2 regions of the Paenibacillus sp. 2TAF8 genome follow, and region 1 is predicted to be linked to the other one. Evidence: riboswitches for the same ligand, from Rfam matches in the RefSeq annotation. Region 1 holds a riboswitch; the other holds the start of a gene.
What was found. Region 1 has a riboswitch for cyclic di-AMP ahead of AB4Z30_RS28120 (C40 family peptidase). Riboswitches for the same ligand answer to the same signal wherever they lie in the genome.
Positions count from the first base shown of each region.

Region 2: linked by a shared signal. The riboswitch ahead of AB4Z30_RS11890 (hypothetical protein) and the one ahead of AB4Z30_RS28120 (C40 family peptidase) in region 1 are both predicted to bind cyclic di-AMP.

Region 1 is NZ_JBFRFN010000033.1:28,816-32,028, reverse strand. It holds gene AB4Z30_RS28130 (c-type cytochrome) at 1-159, opposite strand, end outside; gene AB4Z30_RS28125 (GNAT family N-acetyltransferase) at 309-806, opposite strand; gene AB4Z30_RS28120 (C40 family peptidase) at 1,141-1,611, opposite strand; cyclic di-AMP (ydaO/yuaA leader) riboswitch at 1,615-1,752, opposite strand; gene AB4Z30_RS28115 (hypothetical protein) at 2,042-2,896, opposite strand; gene AB4Z30_RS28110 (M1 family metallopeptidase) at 2,907-3,213, opposite strand, start outside.
Region 2 is NZ_JBFRFN010000006.1:393,123-396,335, reverse strand. It holds gene AB4Z30_RS11900 (Nramp family divalent metal transporter) at 1-242, shown strand, start outside; gene AB4Z30_RS11895 (HAD family hydrolase) at 374-1,072, opposite strand; gene AB4Z30_RS11890 (hypothetical protein) at 1,231-1,662, opposite strand; cyclic di-AMP (ydaO/yuaA leader) riboswitch at 1,777-1,952, opposite strand; gene AB4Z30_RS11885 (glutathione peroxidase) at 2,332-2,808, shown strand; partial or broken gene AB4Z30_RS11880 (transposase) at 3,163-3,213, opposite strand, start outside.

The DNA.
Region 1 (3,213 bases):
TTTCACCAGTGTTTCAGCCTGTCCAGCATCCATAGCTACTTCAGGCATGGGCGGTTTGGCTTCCTTGGCTACTTCCTCTTTACCTGGAAGCGTAAACATTAAAACAATAGCTAAAGCACATGCTGCAAAAAATACCCCGCTCATGATCCATTTGTGCATCCCTTATGTCCCCTCCAGAATGAAAGATCATCTAACTCAAACTATCCCTATCATTATAACGGAAGCTGTCATTACATCATAGCATTTTGTGGTAATTTTTTGAACTAATCACCAAAGAGAGACAAATTGAAACCATTTTAATCATTAATTTACGCTCTAGGGCCTTCATAGACCATGCAATAGAAGGGCTTTAAACCACTTGGGGTTTGGCGTTCATATGTATCCTGGATAATAAATCCGCTCTTTAGATATACTTGAATAGCACGGTTGTTCCAAGTGAGTACTTCAAGATCAATCTCATTGGACGGATTGCGACGGATGGCCTCTTGTACGATGGCTTCAACGAAAGCTTTGCCATGACCTTGACCACATTGATTCGGGTGCATGCCGAGGCCAATACGTGTAACATTCTGGAGCGGAAAATATTGTGCAAACCCATACACATGATTATCCTGATTCAGGACAATGGCATATTGCTCTTCTCGCAGTTGTGCATCTCCAAACTCAACTTCCAATGCTTTCATCTGTTCCCACGGCAGCCAGCTATAGATATTGTAAGGCGGATCATATTGCCAGCTACAGATGAGTTCTGCATGTTCTTCCTGCATAGGCACCACATGAAACGTCAAAGGGGCTTCATTCTTCATATAAAAGTGCATGCTCCTTTCTCCGTTATCCGTTCATTGTTCACTCTACAAAAGACCTGTCCATTTGACAAGTCTTCAATTCTCAGAAAAAAATGAAACAAAAGTACGGATCACTCCGTTTATATTATAACGGGATGGGTAAAAACATCATAAGGGCACGGATCAACGAAGGAAGATAACGTGTTGGTTCAGGAACATCTACATGAATTTGCAGCATCAGCAGCCACATGGGATCAGAAAGCATAAAAAAACCGCCGGATACATTCCTGCGGAGAATGTACCGGGCGGTTCTGTTTATACTTCGTTACAGTATGATGTTGATTCCAGCTTGTCCCTAGTCGAGGGCCAAAGACTCATACGCATCCGTGCTCATAATCCGTTTAGCGCCAATGTAGCGGTTAGCCCAGTAATCTTCGCTCAATGAGCTGATCGTTACACCTTTAGAAGAAGAAGAATGTGCAAACTTGCCACTTCCTACAAAAATACCTACGTGTGACACGCCTTTACCTGTTGTGTTGAAGAACACCAGATCTCCAGGTCTCATCTCCATGCGAGATACGGAATCCCCCATGTCGTATTGAGAGCTAGATTGACGAGCCAAATCAATACCTAGTTTGTCAAATACATACCGTGTGAATCCGGAGCAGTCAAAACCATCAAGTGTTGTTCCTCCGCTTTTGTATGTAGTTCCCATTGCTGAATCAATGACTTTGTCCATCTTAGAATCTGCAAACGCGCTGCCTGCTCCAAGTGATAATGCAAATGTGAGGCTAAGTACTGCTGCAGTAAGTTTCTTCTTAAACAAGTGATATACCCCTTCCAACGCCTGCGAGGTTAGCTTAAGGATTCGGTTGAAGGTCCCCTATGATCCCTCTGTTTCAAGATCAATTCACCCATAACTGGTTCCCCCGCTTCCCAGGTGCCAAGAATTTGGCTTTGCTAGTTATTGCACCTGAAAAAAGAAAATTTAATTTAAGGATTTAATTTAAAGTTGTTACAAATCAGGATTTAAAGATTACAAAGTTGTTACTAAAAGCTCACTGCGATTATTGTACCAGAGGCTTAGTACTTTGGCAACGTTTAGCAGCAAAATTAGCAAAAAAAACCTCGACCTTTGACGGGGAAAGGTCGAGGTTTGTGTATTTATACGCAATAACGAATGAAATGTGTAACATGAGATGGTAACAAATTTTTATTTTTGAAAGCGATCTCAGATTGCGTGCCTAATTTTTGAGTTAACCTATATGATCTTCATTTCTGGTTGATGTCGATTGCCATAAGCGAAAATGACTACAAATTTTCCACATGCTTAGCAGGCTGCGGGCAAGGGGGTATGTTTGTTGCAAGATCAGCCCGGAGAGTCCTGTCAGGAACCATGAGGCAGATGTGAATGCACCAAAGACAAACAAATGAACAACTCCCAGCGCCAGCGCAATGCCGATGACAGGGAAGATGCGGCGTACAGCAATCCACAGTCCCTTAAATGTACCGTGAATTCGTCCTTCTCCTTCCGGGTCAGAAATGCCAAACTGCATATAGAGCACAGCATGGTGTACAATCCAGCCATAGATGATCCAGCTTGCTGCATATGGAATGCCAGGAAGTAACAGATGAAGAGAATGAAAGCTATCCATTACTGTTGAATACAAAATGGGAACGAGCCAGTACGCAGGGAGTAGTATGAGTACTGTACGTATGGTGTGCGTCAGGAGCATCGGTTTCCATAACTTTTTAATACCCTGAATAAAAGGAATGCGTTCTTCTGAAGAATTGAAATGTTGAAGGGAGTAGAGCAATCCGGCTTGAATGAGTGGGCTGATCAAAAGGCGAAGCAGCAACATGCCGCCCAGAATCCACAGATAGCGCTGGACTTCAGGGCCGGACAGACTCAGCTGGCTTTCCATTTTGAATAAAAGTGTACTTAGTTCTCCGACATCGTCTGTTGGGTAACGTAGCAGAAGAGGAACGACAGCCGATTGAACTAGCCGATAGATGAAATATCCCCAGATTAATTGATAGATAAATAAAAGTGCGGCAATAAACATATGCTGACGGACGAGAAACCAGCCTTCACGAATTTTTGCTTTCACTGTCTCCACCTCACCATGACAGACCTCCGAATATGGCTTCAATTAATTTCGTAGCACTCATGTTCCAGCGGGATTTGACTTGCTCATCCAGTCCGGTTCTCAGGAAATTGTTCATATGGCGATTTTCGAGCACAATGTCATACAAAGGGTCGGTCATGGCCCAGGTGACAGGAGATGTATATGTGAACTTATAGGTAATGCGCTCCTCGCTGCCATCCCAGTCCTTGGTTACGGTATGGCCGTCCTCAAAGGCAATCCGAACAGGAACCTTGGGGAAGTCACTTCCTCTTTTGACAATAGTGACAGAGGACTCGTAC
Region 2 (3,213 bases), on a different contig from region 1:
CTGTCATCGTCACTGCTATTGCCGGTGAGCGCGGCACAGAAGAGTTGCTGATCTTGAGTCAGGTCATCCTATCCCTGCAACTGCCATTTGCCGTCATACCGCTTGTGATGTTCACAAGTGACAAAAAACGTATGGGGGCTTTTGTCAATAAACTGTGGCTCAAAATCGTATCTTGGTCTATTGCCGTTATTATCGTAGTGCTGAATGTGTATTTGATTGTCCAGACCATTATTCAGTTCTAACTTAGAATGCCATTGAAAAGGCTGATGTGCCACGGTATCCTCATACCGGGCGCATCAGCCTTTTCATGCCTTTATTTTTAACCAGCTCCAGCCATTTATACCTTTAACTCGGGCCGGATCTAACCTCATGCTCATACAGATCCGCTCGTATCCCCATCAGCAATAAGTAATGGAAGCAATTCATCCAGAGACTCCACTGTCCAGTCTGCACGCTCGCCATCCGAAAGCTCTGGCTGGAACCTTCCGTACCCTTGCAAAATACGAATGGTGCGTAAGCCTAAACGACGTGCTGGCATAATATCATTATCGATTCGATCACCAATCATAACCGCTTCTTCGGGCGCGCATCCAGCCTGCTTCAGAGCAACCGCATACAACTCCGGATCAGGCTTGGACACCCCTTCTTCTGCCGAACAGGCGAGAACATGGACATATTTACGAAGTCCGTAGCTCTCCAGCCTTGCTTCAGTCCCGGGGCTCTGATTGGCAATAATACCAATACGATAGTGCTGCGAAAGCTGTTCAAGCACCTTGGTTGCAGAAGGAAAAGGTTGCTCCAATTCTTTATGGAATTTGAGCTTGTTCTGAATCTGAATGCGGTGATCTTCATCATGAATATATGTACGTATGGCTACTTTCATAGGCCACTGCTCATAATTACGGTAACAGGTAGCAAACAGTTCTCGTACCGCCTCGATCTTTACTGGATAGCCGTAATCATTAGCCTCACGAACGAACTGCCCAATAATATCATCTACTGGCTCCCATTCATCCACCAGCGTATCCCCCACATCAAAAAACAGCCACTTCAATCCGGCAATATCCGGCACGCTGATTCCTCCTCGTAAGCTACAGGTCGCCCCTCGCTTCTATACTACCGTACTGTTTCCATAAAAAAAAGAAGACCCACGACAAGCATGAGTCTCCTCAAATTCCGTTAGTCTATACCTGCAATTATAACAGGCGTCTTACCTTGGATCAATCTCAATCACAAGCTGCTCACTTCAGCTTGCGGTTTATTGCAACTATTGAGAAGAAAGCCGACTTCTCCATTCAACGAATATACAATTTTATCTGCTCCCATACCCCGATAAATCCCTTTAGGATGGCTCTGCTCGGTGATCACACACAAAGACTTCGATGTCCACGAGCGGCAAATCTGCAGGTAACGGCAGGTCAAATTCAGACTGTTTTCAAAAATAAATACATTTCCTACACTTCCCTGCGGCAAAAACCATTTCTCAGCCGCTGCCGTATTCATACGAATGACGTGTTCTACGCCAATCCGGCGAAGCTTGCGTTCCTCACCAGCACTGTTCGTCAGAACGGCAAAAGGCATTTTTTTGTACATCAGCAATTTAACAAATTTACGTCCGGCTTCGTTCGGTGCCGTTACCAAAATCATCTCTGTATCCATCATTCGTTCCTCCCTTGGCGTGAAAAGACAACAAAAAAGAAGCGTGGGGACCAAGGCCTCCGAAACGCTTCTTAAATAATCCATGGCATAAGCGCCATGAACCAGCGTGCGGTTTGTTGCCTCTCCCTTTAACGCTTACGAGGTTAGCTGACGGATTCGGACGCGAGAGTCGCCCTATTTCCAGCTGTCACCGGAAAATTCACCCCATAGATGACTGCTGCTGTAATACAGCACATCCTGTTGGTTCCCCCGTTTTCCATTCATTACGAATGGAAACTCAGCGATTAAAACATCGTTCGTACATCTTGAGTAAAAGATCGATCGATATTATCGTTTGTTTCGTTTTTCATGTACAATTTAATTAAAATTCAAATTACGATATGAATCATACACCCGTGCCATGATCATGTAAAGTGCACACAGATCACCGAATCGTCAGATTTCCGGCAATAATCATTAATAATAACGCTTACAATGAGGTTATACGCCATCCATCTCATCCAAGCTATCTAATTCTCAGCCGCACGAAAATTAATTCGTGTATTCCTCACCTATGCGGAACTCCGACTTAGCGAATGAACATAACAACGATAAACCAAAATAAGTTTTGCATTATTTAATTGCTTAAAATATAATAAATATATCAAGAATAATAGGATGGAGGCAATCCCCATGTCAGTCTATGATTTCAAAGTAAACACTCTCCGTGGACAAGAGATTGAAATGTCCCAATATCGCGGCAAAGTGTTGTTGATTGTGAATACCGCAAGTCAATGTGGTCTTACCCCTCAATTCAAAGGCTTGCAGGAACTGCAGGATAAATTCCAAGATGCTCCATTCGAAGTGCTTGGATTCCCAAGCAACCAGTTCGCGCAGGAGAAAGGCTCTTCCGATGATATTGCGGAGTTCTGCCAGATGAATTATGGCGTAAGCTTCCCTATGTTTGAGAAAATTGACGTCAATGGTTCCAGTGCTCATCCACTCTTCCAGCATATTTCTAAAGAAGCGCCAGGCTTGCTCGGCTCCAAAGCGATTAAATGGAATTTCACCAAATTCCTTGTCGATCAAGATGGTAAAGTTGTGAAGCGGTATGCCCCGCAGACCACTCCAGACAAAATTGAAGAAGATATTCAGAAACTGCTCAAATAAATCTATTTTTACAATTAATAAACAAACCATCCGGAAGCAATGAGGTCAGGATTTACTCCAATCTGCAGGATGGTTTTTTATATTTTTGATATACCATTCGGATAGCATCCATTCCACTCTTAATGTAGTCTAGATCTGTTTGCAAGGCTGCTATTGTTCATCTATATTGCCTATTTGTTCTTTTGTGCCCCATCAAGCCGTACGCCATGCCACTTAGGGTATGATGGCGAATATCAATAAAGACCATACTGATTTCTTCTCTCTCAGTAATAAGCGCTGTCTCAAAAGCCTTTAAAAACGAACATCGGTGAAGAGATTGAACACCGATACGTTCAAACGGGACCAAGCAGAGGTTTATCCTGCTTGGTCCCGTTTACGTTTTTCCGTCATTGTTGCTTTTTTGAG